DNA from 3 places in the Chryseobacterium sp. BGA-UO-ETr-SB22 genome. Region 2 is predicted to be linked to each of the others. Evidence: riboswitches for the same ligand, from Rfam matches in the RefSeq annotation. Region 2 holds a riboswitch; each other region holds the start of a gene.
The links. Region 2 has a riboswitch for cobalamin ahead of AC57AW_RS04435 (TonB-dependent receptor plug domain-containing protein). Riboswitches for the same ligand answer to the same signal wherever they lie in the genome.
Positions count from the first base shown of each region.

Region 1: linked by a shared signal. The riboswitch ahead of AC57AW_RS19510 (acyl-CoA thioesterase) and the one ahead of AC57AW_RS04435 (TonB-dependent receptor plug domain-containing protein) in region 2 are both predicted to bind cobalamin.
Region 3: linked by a shared signal. The riboswitch ahead of AC57AW_RS09205 (T9SS type A sorting domain-containing protein) and the one ahead of AC57AW_RS04435 (TonB-dependent receptor plug domain-containing protein) in region 2 are both predicted to bind cobalamin.

Region 1 covers NZ_JCAQOV010000005.1:2,687,826-2,695,137, reverse strand. Annotated here, with positions in the region: gene AC57AW_RS19535 (1-acyl-sn-glycerol-3-phosphate acyltransferase) at 5-583, opposite strand; gene AC57AW_RS19530 (PspC domain-containing protein) at 899-2,620, opposite strand; gene AC57AW_RS19525 (PadR family transcriptional regulator) at 2,632-2,961, opposite strand; gene AC57AW_RS19520 (XAC2610-related protein) at 3,519-4,214, shown strand; gene AC57AW_RS19515 (HD domain-containing protein) at 4,223-4,813, shown strand; gene AC57AW_RS19510 (acyl-CoA thioesterase) at 4,870-5,253, opposite strand; cobalamin riboswitch at 5,371-5,550, opposite strand; gene AC57AW_RS19505 (hypothetical protein) at 5,585-6,385, opposite strand; gene AC57AW_RS19500 (T9SS type A sorting domain-containing protein) at 6,644-7,312, shown strand, end outside.
Region 2 covers NZ_JCAQOV010000004.1:143,013-150,324, reverse strand. Annotated here, with positions in the region: gene AC57AW_RS04465 (SCO family protein) at 1-654, shown strand, start outside; gene AC57AW_RS04460 (superoxide dismutase) at 718-1,392, shown strand; gene AC57AW_RS04455 (hypothetical protein) at 1,397-1,765, shown strand; gene AC57AW_RS04450 (MbnP family protein) at 1,893-2,723, shown strand; gene AC57AW_RS04445 (cytochrome-c peroxidase) at 2,716-3,765, shown strand; gene AC57AW_RS04440 (transporter) at 3,778-4,725, shown strand; cobalamin riboswitch at 4,817-5,001, shown strand; gene AC57AW_RS04435 (TonB-dependent receptor plug domain-containing protein) at 5,111-7,144, shown strand; gene AC57AW_RS04430 (YncE family protein) at 7,141-7,312, shown strand, end outside.
Region 3 covers NZ_JCAQOV010000005.1:412,886-420,197, forward strand. Annotated here, with positions in the region: gene dnaG (DNA primase) at 98-2,083, shown strand; gene clpP (ATP-dependent Clp endopeptidase proteolytic subunit ClpP) at 2,197-2,883, shown strand; gene AC57AW_RS09205 (T9SS type A sorting domain-containing protein) at 3,152-4,255, opposite strand; cobalamin riboswitch at 4,319-4,511, opposite strand; gene AC57AW_RS09210 (esterase-like activity of phytase family protein) at 4,744-6,012, shown strand; gene AC57AW_RS09215 (hypothetical protein) at 6,077-6,358, opposite strand; gene tpiA (triose-phosphate isomerase) at 6,383-7,141, opposite strand; gene AC57AW_RS09225 (tellurite resistance TerB family protein) at 7,183-7,312, opposite strand, start outside.

The DNA of each region.
Region 1 (7,312 bases), on a different contig from region 2:
CTATTTATTCCCCCATAATATTGGGATTCCAGTTGGCTGGAACCTTAGGAACAATATCATTTTTGATATAATAGTCCTGAATTTCCTGCATGATTTCTGAAAAAGGAACTGATGCTATTCTTTCGTAGGGAATGGTATAGCCCAGATAAACAACATTTCTTTTGAAATCACCAGCGGCCAGTACGATAGGTACTTTTGCTGCCAACGCCATATGATAGAAGCCTTTTCTCCATTTCGGAACCCAGCTTCTTGTTCCTTCCGGAGTAATCACAAGACTGAAATCTTCTTTAGAAAATTTGCTGGCTACAAAATTCACCAGGTCATTTTTCTGGGTTCTGTCGATCCCGATACCTCCGAGCCCTTTTACAATACTTCCGTACCAGGCTTTGGTATGAGCATCTTTAATGATGATTTTTAGAGGCTTCTCCAGAGACCAATAGGCGAAATTTCCTAAAATATATTCCATATTATGGGTGTGCGGTGCTACCACAAGGATACACCTGTTCAGGTTGTTCACATCGCCCTGTAGAACGACTTTCCAGCCTAATATTTTTAACATTGCTTTACCTATCAGCTTTTTCATAGATTTCTTGAATTAAAAACAAAAAAGTATAACCAAATTTTGGTTATACTTTACAAATATATTGAAATATTATCGCTCTTAAAACAAACCGCTAATTAAATCTACGATTTTCATTACGAATTCCATTGCAAATTGTATCATGATAAGGCTGTGTTTTTGGTTGATTGGTTATTAAATTTTAGCTCTACGAAATTAAAACTTTTTTTTTACATAAGAAACTAAATAGAGTTTTATTTTCACTTATCTGAGAGAAGAAGGGTGTGAATTTCAAACGGTTGCCATCCACCCACACCTTCTACCACTCTCTGAAGTTAATTATTTAGTTTGTATGGAAATTTCGTTTTTTCCGTCTTTGATCTTGATGTCCATATCTTTATTTGATTTTTTGATATTGGACACTGCAGAATCAATTACTTTCTTTGCCTGGTTGTTCGGAACTTTTTTACCGTTTACGATGATACTGTCCTGATCATCAGAGTTGTACTCAATACTAGAACCGTTTACTGTGATTTTGTTTTTTTCAATTCTAACACCGTTGTGATCCTCATCCCCATCCTGATCTTCATCATTGATGCCGTCTCCGTCTAAATCTCCATCTATATGGATACCTTCTTTTTTCATAGAGATAACAACTGTTTTTTGCGGAACTACAAGTTCATAATTCAGGCTATAATCTCTGAACCTGTGTTCATATGGATATTTGATATAGTTTGGAAGCAGTACTTTGTTGTTTACAACTTCTACAGGAACTGTCATCTGGATTGGGAAGTTATATCCTTTTCCTTCTTTTTTAATGATCAGATAAGGTGTTTTAATATCTGGCTTTCTTGTTACATCTACTGAGATATAATCTTCTTCGAAAACTGTTCTTTTGTCAGAATAAATATCATTATTGTAAGCTTTGAAGTTCTGAGGAATGTTGATCTGCTTTACATCTACATATACTGTATCTGAAGGAGTGTTGATAGCAACATTCTCTACATCTTCTTTACTTCCTCTGTAGATCATGTCTTTTTTAGCCATGCTTATTCCGAAGTAAGTTCCTAATCCGATCAGAAGAAGAAATAAACCTCCTACTACCCATCCGATATTTCTCAGTTTCGTTTTTGGAGAGAATATTTTAATACTTAATAAGCTGAAAAGAATTGCTGGAATTAAGCTTCCGATTACCATCATGGCTGCCAGTACTTTGTCAAGTCCCTGATCATCCATATAGAATCTGATTTCATTGGCACCAGGAAAGTCTGTATCCATTCCGAAAAGGCCGAATAATACGAATACTCCAATAATGCTTCCTACAGCCATCAATACGAAGAATCCTCCTACAATATACTTGAATATATTCCAAACTCCGCTGCTTGCGTTGTTGATGTAAGGCTTGTTTTCGTTGTAGATTTCTCCGACCCTCTGAGTAGATTCATTGGCAAATTGTACCAATTTATTAGACTCATTCTTAAGATTGTCGAAGTTCATAGGCTTTCCCTGCATTTTCAGGAAATCTGCCGCTGTTTCAGCTTTTGGAAGTACGATCCAAAGGATTACATATAAAAGACCGATCAATGAAGATGAAATAGCTGCTGTAAAAATTCCTAATACGAATATTCCCAGCCAGATTGCTCTCATGGTAGTAATGTCCATTCCTACATATTGAGCTAAACCTGCGCAAACACCTGCGATTTTTTGTTTTTCCGGATCACGGAACAGTTGTTTTTTATCGGTATAATTGTTTCCTGAATAGTTATTTCTTGTTGATGTTTTTTCAGAAAAATAAGCTTCCTCCTGTTCTTCAATTTTTTCTGGGCTTCCGATCTGCGCGATTACCTTTTCTACGTCGGTATCGTTGATTACTTCACGTTTTCCCAGAGAATCTTTGAATATCTCCACCATTCTTATTTCTATGTCATGCATTACCTCATCGGCCTCAGAAGCATCCAGTGAGCTTCTCAGTGCGTTCAGGTAATCGCTGAGCTTTATATATGCGTGTTCTTCTATTGTAAAAGAAAAACCTGCGAGTCCTATTGAGAGTGTCTTGTTCATAGCGTTGTTTTTTAATTTTGTTGGGTGATGTTGTTTACTGAGGCTGTCAGCTCATTCCATGTGTTTTGAAGTTCATCCAGGAAAAGTTTTCCTTTTTCTGTGATCTGATAATATTTTCTGGGTGGCCCTCCTGTAGATTCTTCCCATCTGTAAGAGAGAAACTCTCCGTTTTTAAGTCTTGTAAGAAGAGGGTAGAGGGTTCCTTCTACTACATCCAGTTTTCCTTTTTTCAGTTCGTCAATAAGATCAGAAACATACATTTCGCGATTATTGATGAGACTTAGAATACAGAATTCCAGAATTCCTTTTCGCATTTGCGCTTTGGTATTTTCGGTATTCATCTTTGATAAGTTTTGTTAATTAGTTATATAATTTTCGAAGTTCGGAACCTAGCTAGTTGTACCTATTTCGATTTTACATTACAAAGATATGTAAAATAAATGGTATTATGCAATACAAAGTAGTGAAATTTTTAAAACAAATAATTTAAAATACTGATAATCAATATAATAAATTGCACACTGAATTTTAAGGAAAATGAATTTGGATGGAAATAATTGTAAAATTGTTGAAATTTTTGATGTGATTGAGAAAAATAATCAGAAATAATTGAGATGGTCCATTACTATTTACTCATTATTTATTAATTATTTCGTTGCCCACTGCCATCATCTAGCCCCGATAGCAGCGGTTACCCCACAGCAGATAGGTTTCAGGTGCTGTGCGAGGAGTATGAGCGTATAGCGGGAAACAGCTTCTTATTAATGAATACTCTTTTATCTAAAGGCTGTTAAATTGTTTCAGATTTTTACATATAATAAGGCTGTAATTTTGAGATCGGTATTATGATTCGTATTTTTGTTAGGTACAAAAACACCTAAATCTATTTACTATTACCATGAATTTATTAAATACATACAAGCATTTATCGGCTTTTGTTTTACTTGGTCCTGCCTGTTTTGGACAATATCAGTTTGAGGTTAAAAATGCGTCAAAGAATTACGATGCAATCATCCAGGTAGAGAATTGCCATGATGGGCGGTGCAGCGGCAAAGGAAGTGTAGAATTGTTTGATCATAAAAACACAAAGGTGCAGACTTTTGTATCGGACGACCTGGTATTGGAAGTAGATCAGGCTGAAAAACCTAAGCAGGGAAAAATGATTCAGCTGACAAATAAGCAGAATTCTGTTATCATTAATGATTTTAATTTTGACGGAACCGAAGATGTTGCGATAAGGAACGGAAATATGGGAAACTACAGTGCCGCTTCCTATGATGTATATGTATTCAACAGTACTAGAATGGGGTTTGTAAAGAGTAAAGAACTTACGGATCTTGCTTCCAATGCCCTTGATATTTTTGATGTTGATGTGAAACGTAAACGCCTGATCTCCTATGGTAAATCCGGGTGCTGCGATATTTTCACTACTGAATACGCCGTTATTCCGAATAAAGGTCTGGATAAAGTCTTTGAAAAGGAAGAGGATATGAACACTGAAGGTCAGGTGAAAGTAATAACTAAAGAAAAGATCAATAATAAATGGATTACCAAAACAAAGGTATACCCGGCAGATCAATATAATAGAAAATAAAAAGTTAGATGAAAATTCAGAAAGAGATTGACTTTATTCTGGCAGTGGATGCCTTGAAAAATGTACAGCGAAGAAATTATAATGCTGATGATTCCCGAAGAGAGAATACCGCGGAACATTCCTGGCAGATTATCATTCTGGCACAGATCCTTTATCCGTATGCTAAAAACCGTGCAGATATTGATCTTTTAAGAGTGATAAGAATGCTTTCCATCCATGATTTGGTAGAGATAGAAGCTGGAGACACTTTTATTTTTGATGAAAAGGCAATGGTAGGTAAGTTTGACAGAGAAAAGGCATCTGCCCAAAAGATTTTCGGAATTCTTGATGAACCTTTGCGCACGGAGTTCTTTAATCTATGGCTTGAGTTCGAAGATGAGAAAACCTCTGATGCTATTTTTGCCTGCGGGATTGATAGAATTATGCCGTTTATTTTAAATTCTCATACTTCAGGAAAAAGCTGGACGGAAGCGGGAGTAACAGAAAAACAAATCCGAAATATGCTTGAAAATGCAATCAACAGAGCTTCTGATGAAATGGGTGAAGCTTTTGAACTGCTGCTGAACAGAAGTCTGGAAATGGAAAAAGTTGTGAAATAAATTAAAAAACATAGAAAAAGCTTCGGGCGGCCAAAGGCCGCCCGAAGCTTTTTTATTTATAGTATCTGGATTGGTTTCTTGAATTCGTCAATCGCTACAAACGTAAAGTCACCTACGATGGCTTTTTCTCTTTCATAAGAATACATCTGCTCGGTATAGATCTCAACATTTACTTTCATACTGGTTTTTCCTACGTAGGAAACTTTCCCAATCAGTTCCACAATAGTTCCGGCAGGAATAGGTTTTTTGAAATCGATCTTGTCACTGCTCACTGTTACCACTCTTTTTCTGGCAAATCGGGTGGCTGTAATAAAAGCTACTTCGTCCATCAGCTGCATGGCCGTACCACCAAAAAGGGTATCGTAATGATTGGTTGTGTTAGGGAAAACCGCTTTAAAGATTCTGGTTTCGGATGCTTCAATTCTTTCTTCTGTAGTCATATATCATTATTATTAAAGCGAAATGAAAATGATATTAAAATAACAGAACAATGACAGGAACTTATAGAATTCCTGAAACAATCCATCAGATCAATACAACTTCAAATCGCGAAAGTTATTTGTTTAAAGAAATAGGCAGGTCTCCTGACTTGTAACATCTTTTATCTCCTTCCCATGCCTCGCACAGTGGATCTTTGATAAAGATTTCAGTTACTTACAGTTGCGCGACAGTCCGTGATTTTCACACGGTTCCCTTTTAATCTGCAATAATGCAGAACCAATTTCTGTGATGAATAAGCGTTAAAACTTTTCGGGTGCAAAAATAATGAATTTATTCCGGATTATGGTAAATAATCTGGCTGATTACTCTTCCTTTCTTGATCGTCCACAGCGTGGTGTATCTGTTTTCTCCAGAACCGTTTATCATGTATAGGAAAATATTGTCGGTGTCTAGGGAGGTTACGCCAATGTTCTCAAAATCCATGGTAGGCTGGAACATATTTTTGATGGCTTCTCTTACAAAGACAGAACCTCTTCCGGGCTGTTGTACCCTGATCGATTTGATTTCGGTCATTCCTTCTGGAAGGTCATTTCCAATTCCCCAGGGTTTTACTTTATCGATGGTCAGAAGTTTTCCTTCTGCATCTTTTTCTTTTTTACGGTAGCCTGCATTGGATGGATAAATATCAATCACAACTTTGCTTCTTTGGGCAGTAGGGACTTTCGGATCAGAATTATCTGTGAAAATAAGTGATTTTCCGTTTTTAGATTTGGACGGTGTATAAGCCGGAAGCTGATCAATATAAGCAATACGCTCTTTATTTACCATTCCTTCTTTATCAAGCGTTTCATAGCGTACAAACGGCTTGTCGTCATCCTGTTTTTCAGGATATTTGATCCAGATCCATTCTGTTTCTCCGGGAGCAGGTTTTACATAAACAAATACATCTCCTTTACGCATACGGATTTTGTCTACAATTTTTCTGTAATTGTCTTTATGAACCCGTACATTGGCATATCCTTCTTCAGCTTTTACCACTCCGAAAGGAACTTTATTCTGCCCTTTTACAAAGGCTAAAGAAAAAATACTGAAAGCGGATAGATAGAATGCTTTGTTTATGAAAGTCATCATGAAAATTTTTTGATCCCCCAAATATATAAATTAAATGCTTTTCGGAGGGTAATTATACTCTTACAGTTCTCTTAAATCTTGTATTTGTTCAAATAATGATAAGAAAGCAGGTATTTTACCAGTAATATTCTACAGGATAGCTGTGTTTTTTACGTATATAATTTAAATCTATTGAAAAAATACAATAATATATGGACGACCTATAAAGTATATTCAATAAAATTCCTATTTTTCAAGAGAATTTAAAAACTAATAAACATGACAAAAAGACTACTTTGTGTATTCTCTTTTATTTTGGGGATTTCCAGCTTTCAGGCAGAAAACAAAATAGAAGCAGGATCGGAATCTTTATTTTACTGTGATACGAACGTTCCCACCGGCGTTCAGATGTCCACTATAACCCTTACCTCCGGAACTGTTACATGGACTGCTGATCCAGATACCCCGAATAATACCATCAGATATAGATTACCCGGAACTACTTCCTGGATGGTAGCTACTCCTACACCAGGGCAAAATTCATTTACTATTACGAATCTGCAGCCTTGTACAGTTTATGAAGTGCAGGTAGCAAAAATATGTACTACTCAGGGAATGTGGTCGAATCCAATATTTTTTGCGACGTCACTCAATTATTGCACTACTGCCTCTACAGATGCAACAATGGTGTATATTTCAAATGTAACAGTAAATTCAACGGGAATGACAGCTCCAATGGTGAGCAACTCCGGAGCTTCTAACTATATCGATTACAGAACTGATATAGACCGGAGAATTAAATTTTTAGCAGGAAGTGTTGGAAATACGCTTTCAGTAAGTAGTACATGGACAGGTACTCCAAGTCCTATCACTATAACAGCATGGATAGATATCAATGGTAATGGTATTTTTGATTCTAATGAAAGAGTACTGGTTGCGAATAATGTG
Region 2 (7,312 bases):
AATAAAAGTAAAGTAATTATACCCATTGCGGTTATTGCATTACTTTTCGTAGGAATCGGTATAGGAATGGGGTATTTTAAAAAGAACCTTTATACCGTTATGAAAGTTCCTGATTTTGAACTGACCGATCAGAACAGTAAAAAAATCACCAATAAAGACATGTTAGGAAAGGTTTATCTGGTAGAATTTTTCTTCAGCAAATGTCCTACGATATGCCCTGTAATGAATACCAATATGAAGGCTATCCAGAATCAGGTCAATGATCCCAACTTCGGGATTATCTCCATCAGTATTGATCCGGAAAATGATACTCCATCAGCTCTTAAAGAGCATGCTGAAAGAATAGGGGCAAAATCTCCCAACTGGCATTTTCTGACCGGAGACCGTACATACATTGGGGATCTTGCTGATCAATTTAATATCTACGTTGGTGATAAAGAAAATGAAGGAGAAAGTCTGAACCACAGCGGAATGATTGCCCTGATAGATCAGGACGGAAATATCCGTTGCAGGTACAACAAAGAGAATATGCCTATTCTGTATTATTCAGGATTAAATTATGAAGATCCGGAAGGAAAAACTCCCAAACTGACCGGGAAATACCATCCTGACAGAGAAATCCTGATTGAAGATATTAAAAAGTTATTGAAGTAACGGATTTTTTCATTCCCGTTGCTGATGAAAGAAAAACATTGTTCAACCATAAACAAAAAAGTTATGAAGATTATGAAAATAGCTGCTTTAAGTGCAGTTTTCGCGGCTCAGTTTGCACTGGCTCAGTTTAAGCAGACGCCTCTGCCATATGCTTATAATGCTCTGGAGGGAAATATTGATGCCCAGACTATGGAAATTCATTATTCAAAACATGCTGCAGCATATGTAGCCAACCTGAATAAGGCTATTACAGGAACTCCACAGGAAAAAGAAACGTTGTTTCAGATTCTTTCCCATGTTTCAAAACTGCCTGCTGCGGTGAGAAATAATGCGGGAGGACATTACAACCATGAACTGTTCTGGACGGTACTTACTCCTCAGAAAAACACGCAGCCTTCTGCAAAATTAGCAAAAGCCATCACTGAAACTTTCGGAAGTATGGATGCTTTTAAAGAAAAAATGGCTAAAGCCGGAGCAGACCGTTTCGGTTCAGGATGGGCTTGGCTTTCTGTAGGAAAAGACGGGAAATTGTTTGTTTCCTCTACTCCTAACCAGGACAATCCTTTGATGGATGTAGTGGAAGAGAAAGGAACACCTGTTTTCGGGATTGATGTCTGGGAACATGCTTATTATTTAAAATATCAGAATAAAAGAGCAGATTATCTTACCGCTATCTGGAATGTTACCAACTGGAAGGAGATCAGCAGAAGATATGAAGAAGCTGTAAGCAAAAAATAATCTGATGAAATTACTTTACAGCATACTTTTTACTTTTTATATGGTGCTAAGACCTTTGGTGCCATTGGTAGAGTATGCTGTAAATTATGATTATATCACCAAAGTCCTTTGTATAAATAAATCAAGGCCGGAGGTACACTGCAACGGGAAATGTTACCTGAGTAAAGAATTGGCCAAAACCAATGATTCAGAAACTTCCCCTTTTCAGAAATTCAAAAACTCAGGACAGAAGATCCTTGATACCTATATCCTGCCTGAAACTGCAGAGATCATGACTACTGAAAAACACCCGTTTTTCAATTTCAACTTTATCTACGAAACAGCCTATTATTTTCTGTTTCTTACCCACATTTTCAAACCACCGGTTTTTTAAGTTATTCATATCATGATTCAACCATAAAAGTCACTTAATAAACTTAAGTGTAAAAAATTTGTGCCTTTTGTGGTAAAAAAGAATGTTTTCACATTTCAAAAATATAATTCAACTTAAAAAATCAACAATGAAAATTTATAAATTTTTATCATTATTCTTTATTGCCTTTACTTTATTCTCTTTTGTATCCTGCGAAAGCAGCAGGGATGACGATAATTCACAAGATACCACACCCGGAAAACTTCAGATCAAATTTCAAAACGGCTTTAATAATGTAGGAGATGTTATTTTAAATCAGACAGTGCAGACTTCTTCTCAGGGACAGAAACATAATTTTTCCGCGTTAAAATATGTCATCAGTAATATTACACTGATTGATGAGAACGGAAATGAATTTAAATACAACGAAAACAATCCTGATAAAGGAGCATTTATTGTGGATCAGGCAGATGCTGTAGCTGGAGTGGTCTATTTGAATCTGGATGGTATTCAGAAAAATAATTATAAAAAAATAAGATTCGGATTGGGAATCAGCCAGAAAGCTTACTTGCTGGGACAAGACGGGCAAGCTGAATTCTGGACGAAAGCTAAGCAGAAAGGGATGTCGTGGTCATGGGCTGCAGGATATGTTTTTGTGAAACTGGAAGGGAAATATGGTGCAGATTCTCCTTCTAAAGAATTCATGAATCATACCGGAAATATGGGAAATGTTATAGCTAACGAACAGCCCGATTTATACCGTGAAATTACATTGAACCTCCCAACAACAGCGAGAGTGACGGGACAAATTCGTCCATCTATTCATATTCTGGCAGATCTTAACCAGTTCTTGAGTGGAGATAAAGCACTTACTCTTACAACTGCCAATGATATGCTGATGGGTTCAAACCAGCACCTGGTAGATGTTACCAACAATCTTACGAAAATGTTTAAAGTAGACCACGTTCACAATGATTAATTTTTTTGTTAAAACGATACTGGTTCTGCTTGTATTTCTGTTGAGTTGTATTTCCTGCTCTGATGAGGTGATACAGCCGTTGGAAAAAGATAAAGCATATAATCTGCAGTTTCCTTCTTATTTTCCCGAAATGACATTCGATAAATCCATTAATCCGGTGACAAAAAATGGAGTAGAACTGGGGCGGAAACTATTCTATGAAGGAAGACTTTCCAGAAATAATACCATCTCATGTGGGTTCTGCCATATTCAGGAAAATGCTTTTACCCACCACGGGCATACTGTAAGCCATGGTGTAGATGACAGAATCGGAATCAGAAATGCACCACCCATTCAGAATATGGCTTTTTTGAAAAGGTATATGTGGGACGGAGTGATTCATAATCTTAATGAACAGCCCATCAGTCCTATTACAGATGTTAATGAAATGGACAGCTCCATACCGGAAGCGATTTCGAAAATAAAAGATGACCAGAAGTATAAAAAGCTTTTCCGAGAAGCTTATGGAGACGAAACCATTACCGGAGAACGAATTCTGAAAGCGTTATCTCAGTTTATGGCTTCACTGATTTCTGCAGATTCAAAATATGACAGATTCAAACAGGGAAAGGAACAATTGACTTCAACCGAATCTCAGGGAATGGCATTATTCGGGCAGAAATGTGCCTCTTGCCATAGCGGTGAACTGTTTACTGATGAAAGTTTCCGGAATACGGGAATGTATTACAATACGGAATTCAAGGATGCAGGGCGTTACAGAGTGACCCTAAATCAGGTTGATTGGATGAAATTCCGGGTTCCGAGTTTAAGAAATGTAGAATATACAGCTCCTTACATGCATGATGGAAGATTTTACACCCTAGATGCGGTACTCAACTTCTATTCAGATCAGGTAGAAGATAATGCCAATCTTGACCCACAGCTGAAACAGAACGGTCATATAGGAATTGCCATGAACAGTCAGGAAAAACAGTCGATCATTGCATTCCTGAAAACACTGTCTGACAAAAGTTTTATATCCAATCCAAAATTTGCAGAATAATTTATAGAAAACATGAAGAAGATTATATTGATAGTAAGTTTGATTCTGTTTAGCCAGAATCAGGCGAAGACCATTAGAGACAGCGCTTATATTTCTCCGGAAACCTTTAGCAGGTTTGATTTTGATGATGATTGTGACGCTTGCGGTTGTGCTGCAGGAAACGGATCATCCGGCTTTGAGTCTTTATTGAATCCACAGTTTATAGGGATCAAATACTTTGCACAGCATTACAAAGCAAAGGAGAACCTATTTGTAAAAGACCTTACACAGGATCAGTATTTCAATACCCTGCAGATTTGGGGGAAAATTCCCTTAACTAAAAAGCTGAGTGTATATGCAAGTCTGCCCTTCCATTTCCATGAAAAGAAAACCATGCAGGGAGATATTAAAATCAATGGAATTGGTGATCTGAACCTGATGGGAATTTACCAGCTGATGAGTTCTAAAGATAATTTCCATCACCTGAGTGGAGGTTTGGGCGTGAAAATTCCTTTGGGGAAATTTGATGAAAAAGGAATCTCCGGTGTCAATCCGAGTTTTCAGCTTGGAACCGGAAGTTGGGATTATCAGGCTGCTTTGAATTATAAATTTCAGAAAAATAAAGTAGCCGTATTGGTCAATACAGACTATACGATCAAAACGGAAAATAAGAAAAACTACCGTTTCGGAAATCAGTGGAACTATGCTGCAACAGGGTTTTATCAGGTTGCAGGAAACGAAAAATCGATATTTTCTGTAAAAACAGGAGTTCAGGGAGAAGTCTATGCTCAGAATAAACAGTTCGATGAAGCTTTACCCAATACTGCAGGAAGTGCGTTGTATGGGAAATTAGGATTTGAAGCTTCTTATAAAAAACTGAGTTTGGGAAGTGAACTCATGCTTCCTATGTACACCCGCTTGGCAGGAGGAGACATTGAAGCAAAATCCAGGTTCAGTATTTTCCTGAATATCGGAATTTAAAATAAACCCTCTTTTTAATACTGTTAAAGCTCCTTCGGGGGCTTTAATTGTTTCTGAATCATGATTTTAATTGGGGGTTAGGAATAATTTTTTATCTTTGCCGAAATTTGGTGAGCCCTAAAAAGCTCTTAAAAGGGAATCCGGTGAAAATCCGGAACAGACCCGCTGCTGTAAGCTCCACACCAAAATTTTTGAAGAATATATCCACTGTTTTTTAATGGGAAGGATTTCAAAAATGGAGTAAGTCAGAAGACCTGCCAGACCATAATCGTTTGACGCTTTCGTGGAATAAAGCTTAGGACATCAATGATTCTGTGCAGTAACAGCTGTGCTTTGTCGTTGTTTTCTTACATCCATTAGCGTCATCATTATCCTAAATGAGCTAATGGCGGCAAAACTGACTACTTCTACAATTCATAAAGCTGTTTTCACAATACTGGTGATCGCATCTCAGCTTTTATATTCCCAAAAAAAGAAAAATGATACGCTGAAGGAAGAATCCATCAAGGTGATCAGTCTCTACAAAAAGAACTTTAAGGAAATCGTTCCGGCACAAACATTACAGGGAGAAGAGCTGGAAAGACTGAACAGTCATTCCGTTGCAGATGCTCTTCGGTATTTTTCCGGAGTTCAGATTAAAGACTACGGTGGTATGGGTGGACTGAAAACCATTAACGTCCGAAGTCTTGGAAGCCAGCACGTGGGTGTTTTCTATGACGGAATTCAACTGGGGAATGCACAGAACGGGCTTGTTGATCTTGGAAGATATTCATTGGACGATCTTGAAGAAATATCATTGTATAATGGTCAGAAAAGTGAGATTTTCCAGCCTGCAAAAGATTTCGGCTCTTCGGGATCTATCTATTTACAGCCTAAAATACCAGTATTTAAAGGAACAAGGAAAACCAACCTTGTGATAAGAGCCAAAAGTGCCTCCATTGATCTTTTTAATCCGTCATTCCGATTAGAGCAGAAAGTATCAGACAGGGTTTCTGCCAGTTTCAGTGCTGAATTTATGCAAAGTGATGGAATCTACAGATTTCGATATGCCAAGAAATATCCTGATGGGCAGCAGGCTTATGATACCATTGCAAAAAGACAGGATTCGGATATTAAAGCAAAACGCTTTGAAACTTCCTTAAACGGAACTTTAAATAACGGAAGCTGGAACATCAGAGGTTATGGTTATATTTCAGACCGTGGAATGCCTGCACCCATTGTGAACGGCCGCTTTGAAGGTAGAGGTGCCAGACTTTCTGATGAGAATTATTTTATACAGGCCAACCTGAGAAAAAAATTGTTTCCCAAATTTGAAACACAGCTGAAAGCAAAATTTGCCTACGATTATACCCATTTTATGGATACAGTCCGTTCGCAGTCTATTATGTATACGGATAATGTGTACATCCAAAGAGAGGTTTATCTTTCCTCATCCAATGTCTATTCTATCACTCCCAATTGGGATGTCAGCCTGAGCGGAGATTTTCAGTACAATAATCTGGATGCCAACCTGGATAACTTTTCTTATCCTACGCGCTATACAACATTAGTCGCTTTAGCTACAACTTACCAGTGGAACAGGTTTAAAATTCTGGGAAGCCTTTTGGGAACATTTACGTTTGAAGAAGTAAGAAAAAACAAAAGACCCGGAGACAGCAGAGAATGGACACCTGCTGTATTTATGAGCTATCAGCCTGAAATCATTCCTGAGCTTACCCTCAGAGCTTTCTATAAAAGAATTTTCCGACTGCCTACTTTCAATGACCTTTATTATACCAATATCGGAAATACTTACCTGAAACCGGAATTTACCAATCAGTATGATGTAGGATTTACTTACCAGAAGAATTATAATGACCATTTCTTTAAATCCTTTTATGCTAAAGTAGACGGTTATTATAACAAAGTACAGGATAAAATTGTCGCAGCTCCTAACGGAAGTATGTTCCGTTGGCTGATGATGAATCTTGGATTGGTTGAAATCATTGGTACTGATGTAAATGTTCAGGCAGAAATGCAGTTAGGAAAAGTAAAACTGAGGCCATTACTTTCTTATACCTATCAAAGTGCAAGAGATATGACAGATCCGGAAGATACATTCTACAAAAATCAGATTCCTTATACGCCATGGCACAGTGGTTCATTTACCCTGATGGCAGATTACAAAGACTGGAGTTTCAATTACAGTGCGATGTATGTAGGAAAACGCTACGATGTGAACCAGGATAATATTCAATACAATTATGTACAGCCTTGGTACACTCACGATCTGTCTGTTCAGAAAAAAATCAACTGGGCGAATCATCAATTTAAAGTAAGCCTTGAGATGAATAATATCTTCAACCAATATTATGATGTGGTGATCAACTATCCAATGCCGGGAAGAAACTTTAAACTTATTCTAAACTTCACCTTATGAGAAAACTAAACTTTTATTTTCTGTTTCTTGTATTAGCTTTTCTTACTTCATGCCGTACAGATGATGTCATTGTCCGCCAGGAAGTGGTGGAAGGACTTCCCTCAGAAAATACAGCTATAAAAGGCTTTTATATGCTGAACGAAGGGAATATGGGAAGCAACAAATGTA
Region 3 (7,312 bases), on a different contig from region 2:
TTGGTTGTAAGTATCAAACCTAAAATCGGCAACCCAAAACTCGAAACTCGCATTCTCAAACAGTTTCAATTTCTATAAAAATACTTAATTTTACAGCATGATTTCCAAACAGACCATTGATAAAATATTCTCCACGATCCGCGTTGAAGAGATTGTGGGAGAGTATGTGCAGTTGAAAAGAGCAGGGTCTAACTTTAAAGGGCTCAGTCCTTTTCATGAAGAAAAATCTCCAAGTTTTGTTGTTTCACCAAGCAAACAGATCTGGAAAGATTTCTCAACCGGAAAGGGAGGGACGGCGATTTCTTTCTTGATGGAAATTGAGAACTTTACCTATCCCGAAGCTCTTCGCCACGCGGCAAAAAAGTACGGAATTGAAATAGAAGAGGATCTGCGTGAAATTTCTGAGGAAGCTAAACATGCACAGACCGAAAAAGATATTTTATATAAAATTCATGAGATTGCCAATACTTATTTCCAGGAAATTCTTTGGGATGACCAGGAGGGGAGAAGTATCGGACTGGCTTATTTTAAAGAAAGAGAGCTTAAGGACGATATTATCAGAAAATTCCAGTTGGGATATTCTCCGGAAAAGAAAAATGCTTTTACTGCGTATGCACTGGAAAAAGGATACAACAAAGAAATCCTTGAGAAGTCTGGACTTTCTATTTTCCCGGAAAACACTCCTGCAGGAGTAGACCGTTTCAGGGAAAGAGTGATTTTCCCGATTCACAGCTTTTCAGGAAGGGTGCTGGGCTTTGGAGCAAGGATTCTTAAAAATAATGTTAAGACTGCAAAATATCTCAATTCGCCGGAAACGGAGATTTATCATAAATCCAATGTCCTTTATGGGTTAAACCAGAGTAAGCAGGCTATTTCAAGAAAGAATGGCTGTCTTTTGGTAGAAGGGTATATGGATGTGATTTCACTTCATATGTCCGGAATTGAAAATGTGGTGGCCAGTTCCGGAACGTCTTTGACTACAGAGCAGATCAAACTGATCAAAAGGCTTACGGAAAACGTAACCATTCTTTTTGATGGTGATAATGCCGGTATTAAAGCCAGTTTCCGAAGCATTGATATGTTGCTTACGGAAGGAATGAATATCCGTGTGTTGCTTTTCCCTGATGGAGATGACCCGGATTCATTCGCCAGAAAACATCCACAGGAATACGTAGAAAAGTACATCGAAAATGAAGCGATGGATTTCATCGACTTCAAAGCGGAAATTCTGTTGAGGGATGTTGGTAATGACCCTATTAAAAAAGCAGAAGCAATAAGGGATATCGTAAAGTCTGTTTCTTTTGTACAGAATGCACTGAAAAGAGAAGTTTACCTTAAAGAGGTTTCCAATAAATTCGGGCTTTCTGAGCAGAGTCTTTTCAATGAACTGGATGTTCAGAAGCAGATCACACAGAATCAGACCCATCACGTTCAACAGCAGCAAAAGGAGAAAGCAGCTCCAAAGATGGAGATTGTTCCTCTTGAAAAAGAAAAAGAAGATCCTTTCCTGTTTGATGTACTGTTTATGGAGAATAAACTTGTTGAACACATGCTGGCATTTGGGGATATTATTCTGAAACGTAGAAATGAACAAGGTGAAGAATATCAGATTACGGTAATTGAAGAAATTCTTCATCATTTTGAAGAAGAACAGTATACGTTTTTAGTCAAAGGTAATGAAGTCATTATCACTCAGGTGAGAGAGGGAATTCAGAAAGATGAGCTTAGAAGTGGAAACTTTTTTGTATCTTTTATGGATGAAGAGATTACTACAAAGGTGGTGGATGCTTTGATTCCACTGGATGATCTTGAAAACTGGGCTTCCAGAAATATTTATCCTCCCAATTATGGTGATAAAGTGGCAGATCAGATCCAGGGAGATGTTTTATTGCATAAATACAGGTATATTGATTATTTAATCACGGAAACGGCTAAAGATCTTGATAAGTACAGTACCACAGATGAAGGGAAATATTATGAGCTCATCAAAAAGATTACCTTACTGAAACAGGCTTCGATGCGATTGAGTAATATCATCGAATATTCGCCTATCAAAGGAATCTATGGTGATAGAAAAAGATAGTTTTTAAAGTCAGTTTTTTTGATATTCTGTGACAAAAAGTCCTATAAAATTTTAGGAATAAATATTGTAATTTAAACTTCGAGAATAGTATAAAAATAATACATAATAGAAATATGGACATTAAAAAAGATTTCAGAGATTTCTCTGTAAAGCATTTAGGAAACAACGGTTTGGTTACCGATCAGTATATGGGAATGTATGGGCCAACGAATCTTACTCCGTACATCATGGAAGAAAGAAGATTAAACGTTGCTCAGATGGACGTTTTCTCCCGTTTGATGATGGACAGAATTATCTTCCTGGGAACAGGTATTGATGATCAGGTAGCAAATATTGTTACAGCACAGCTTTTATTCTTAGAAAGTGCAGATCCGTCAAAAGATATTCAGATCTATATCAACTCTCCTGGTGGAAGTGTTTATGCAGGTTTAGGTATTTATGACACTATGCAGATTATTAAGCCGGATGTAGCGACAATCTGTACAGGTATGGCTGCTTCAATGGGAGCTGTATTATTGGTTGCCGGAGAAAAAGGAAAACGTTCTGCGCTTAAGCACTCAAGAGTAATGATTCACCAGCCTTCAGGAGGTGCTCAGGGAGTTGCTTCTGATATGGAGATCAACTTGAGAGAGATGCTGAAATTGAAGCAGGAACTTTACGAAATCATTGGTCACCACTCAGGACAAACATATGAGTGGGTAGAAAAATCTTCTGACAGAGATTACTGGATGACTTCTGAAGAAGCGAAAGGCTACGGAATGGTAGATGAGGTTCTGCAAAGATCTACTGAGAAAAAATAATTGATTGTAAAATCATAAGAAACCGCACCCATCTGGTGCGGTTTTTTTGTTGAATCAATTCTGGATTTTGAACTGTATTGACTGTTTAGATTTCTACAGAATGATACAATTGGAATAATGGTTTTTCCATACAGTTTGCAATTCTGCATAGATTCTAATTATTGACAAAAATTTAAACTGAAGACGTGAAAATTCCCATCCTCTGGAGGGGTGTCAAAAATTCAAAGAATTTTTGACGGGGTGGTTTTACGTGTAAAGGCGCTTTTCTTTATTTCTTAACCATCTTATGCATCACAGAACCACCATTTGTTTTAATCTCAACAAAATAAACTCCTGAAGATAAAGCCCGGATAGGAATCTTTAACTCCTGAGAAGTTAGTACCTTTTGCCCAGCAGCTGAATAAATATTCACTTCTTTTAGTTTCTCAGTTGTTTCAATCTGAATGAAATCACTTGCCGGATTAGGATAAATACTGAATTTTTTCTTTGAAACGGAAGAAGTACCCAAGGTTAATTGTGCTTCAGTTGGTGTAAATGGTCTTCTTTGCCCAAAACTCAGCCCCAACCAATCATCATTGCTCAGCTGAACCTGAGAAAGGCTGGTTTTCGTTTGCCAGCTTGACAAATCTTTTCCTTTGTATAACTTCCAGCTGTCTGATCCGGAAGTATTCCCGGTGAATGAATTTAATGATAAATGGGAAACCTGATTGTTAGCCGATGTATAATTAAAATACGAAACCTGAGTCTGGATCAGTTGTAAAGCCTGTTCAGCAGTGATGCTCCCGTTATATTTAATTCCGAAAACAAAAGAATTGGCACCATTGGCATTATCAGTTCCGAAATCAATCACCACAAGGCTTTTATTGCTTCCTGTTCCTACCCAGTTGGTAACCTGAGATGGTACGTACCATGAAGAGCTGTAAGCTGCAACAGGAGTAGAAGGAGGAGTGTCGTAATGATCAAGACCGTATGAAGCTCCATACCATTTTCCGTCAACCAAAGGAGTATAACCTACACCATTATTCCATGTCATGGTTGATGCACTGGATCCGGACCATGTTATCCAGCTGTCATCAATAGTGGAGGTGTGATGATTATAATTCAGAATAGAAAGGTATCCTGTAGGAATGTCAACCTGCATTTTGGGTTCTGCGGCCACAATAGCATTAATAAGATCTTCCATTGTTAAATCATTGCTATCAAAGCGGTATCCCCATGCATAAGAATTGGGAGTGCTGTTGTCATTAAAATCTGCAATGAAATAGGCCTTTTTAGAACCGGTTCCTACCCAGAATTTAATGTCATTTTCTGTGAATTGGGCTGACAATAACTGCATACAAAGCAGCAAGAAAAAAAAATAGATTTTTCTCATGATATAATTTAAATTAAAGTTTTACTCCCGAAACTTATCTTCAAAGGAAAGTATTTTTTCCTCTAAAGTCAGTATTTTAAGGCAGGTCTCCTGGCTCACATCTTACAGCCTCCTTCCCGGATTTTCAGGTCCAGTGGTATTAATATGCTATAAGTTTAAACAGTTTACAGTTGCGGGTACAGCTCAAAATTTGAATGGTATTCTCACTTGATTCCCTATTAATGAACAATGTTCAGCCTTAAAACGCTGCAAATATATCATATAAATTTGTGAGTCCGTTTTGTGAATTATCTTTTTTCGGATATGCTTAAAAAGTTGGTTTTCATATTAATTAATAATTGAGTTAGATTGCTGGATTTCCATTTTAAAATCTTCTTTTTTCTGTTTATATTCAATTCATTTTGTAGTTCTATTGTTAAAATAGAATTATCATTATATTCAAGATCAGTTTATAATCAATCTCTATTTTCGCAGCCATAAAAGTGAATATGAAAAAATTACTATTGTCTGTTGCAGTGCTGGCAGTATTAGCTTCATGCAACAGTGAGGCTGATTCTACAATAATTAATCAGGATATTAATTATTCCAAACTGCCTCAGGAATTTCCATTTACAAAACTGGCTACGATAAACGGAGTAGATGTTATCAATGGTGGATTTGGTTCCGGAGCAGCTGCTCACCCTACAAGAAAAGGTGAATTCTATGTCATTACAGATAGAGGACCTAATACTGACTTCCAGAATGGAAAAAAATTTCTTACCCCTAACTTTACGCCTACCATTATGCATTTTAAAATCAATGCTGATGGAAATGTAGAAGTGATTAAATATATTAAGCTTAAAAACCCATCAGGACAGCCTATTACAGGATTACCAAACCCTGCAGGAATGGGAAGTACCGGAGAAATAGCCTATGATGCTTCCGGAAATGTTTTAGGGACGGATCAATATGGATTAGACAGTGAAAGTATTGTAGCAGCAGCAGACGGTACATTCTGGGTTTCTGATGAATACGGGCCACACATCGTGCATTATAGTGCAGACGGAATGGAGATGGAAAGAATAAGCCCGATTGGCGTAAATACAGGACCAAGAAAATTACCTGCTGTTTTAGCCAAAAGAAGAGCGAACAGAGGGATGGAAGGACTTGCTATTACACCCGATGGAAGAACATTGGTAGGAACCATACAGTCAATGATGTATGTACCCAGCAAAGCATTGGCTACCAATACTACTTTGACGAGAATTGTCACATTTGATACTGTTACAGGGCAGACCAAACAGTTTTTATACAAACAGGATGGAGGAGCTTCCGATTCAGTTTGTGACATTACAGCCTTAAGTAATAATGAATTCCTGGTGATTGAAAGAGATGGAAATTTCGGATCTCAGGGAGGAATTAAAAAAGTATACAGAATCAACCTAAGCAATGCTTCCGATGTGAATGGAACTGATATTAATGCGGTAGACGGAATGAAAATTAATGGTAAGGCCTTAGAACAGTGTTCATGGGACGAAATTACCAATGCCGGGATAAAGGCTGTTTCAAAAACATTGGCCGTAGATCTGGTTGCAAAGCTGGGCTACGAACATGATAAGTTTGAGGGAATTGTTTATTTAGGAAATAATAAACTGGCTGTTTTCAATGATGATGATTTTGGAGTAGTGGATGATGGAAACGGAAACCCTAAGGCTAAAATTCTTCCTAAAACAGGGAAGGTAGACAAAGGAACTATGTATGTAGTCGATATTCAATAATTAGATTTTTTTAACGGAAAACGGCGGCATCTTCGATGCCGCCGTTTTTATTGTATGGTATTTCTTAGCTGACTTTTCTCCTTTTAAAGAAAACTCTATAAACTAAAAATGTTTGTATCAGAACGTTTCCTATAAATAGAAGTACTGCCTGATAAGTTGGAATATCAGCATAAAAAGGCAATAATTTATTAAATAAAACGGCTGGAGAATTTACCAGAGCCTTAATCAGTGCCAATGGATAACTCAAAAAGTCAGGTCTTATGCCAATTAAAAACTGATCATAAACAAAGACATAAATAAGATCAAATAAAAGAAGTCCGAAGAATATTAAAATGAAGTTTTTCATGTCTGTTCTAAAAGTTCCTTTATTTTAGTTAAAACCCTCAATGATTTTAGAGAAATCCTCTAATTTCAAAGCAGCTCCTCCAATCAGACCTCCATCGATATCCGGCTGAGAGAAAATTTCTTTTGCATTGTCTGGCTTTACAGATCCTCCGTAAAGGATTGAAATTTCATCAGCAACTTCCTGTCCGTATTTTGCAGCGATAATGCTTCTGATGTGTGCATGAATTTCCTGAGCCTGCTCAGGGGTTGCTGTTTCTCCTGTTCCAATAGCCCAAACAGGTTCGTAAGCGATCACTACCTTCTTGATTTCTTCAGCAGAAAGTGTGAAAAGAGCGACTTCAGTCTGGTTTTTCACAACCTCGAAGTGCTGTCCTGCTTTTCTTTGCTCAAGAGTTTCCCCGTTGCAATAGACAGGAATTAGACCTTTGTCAAGAGCTAATTTGATCTTTCTGTTACAGTGAGAATCTGTTTCTCCGTGATATTGTCTTCTCTCAGAGTGACCGATCAGTGAACCGGTAGCGTCAATAGATTCTAGCATATCAGCAGAAATTTCTCCTGTATAAGCGCCACTTTCATGCTCGCTCATATCCTGAGAAAATACCCCAATCTCGTCCTTTTCAAAGATGTCTTTTGCCATCATTAGATACAAAGATGGTGGAGCGATCCAAACCTCACAGTTGGTAGCATTGTTGTTTTTATAGCTTAGTAACTGAATCATCAATTGTTGTGCATCAATTACATTTTTGTTCATTTTCCAGTTGCCTGCAACTATTTTTCTTCTCATAAGATTTAAATATAGATTTATTTACTTTTTTAGTGTTTATGCTATAATCCCCATAGATTTTTCAGCAGAACATAGAATGTATGTTCCTCTTCAGTTACTTTATTGTCAGCTTTGATCAATGACTTTGCAAACTGAACAAACTTTACACGCTCGTCTTCAGTAGAATCTTCA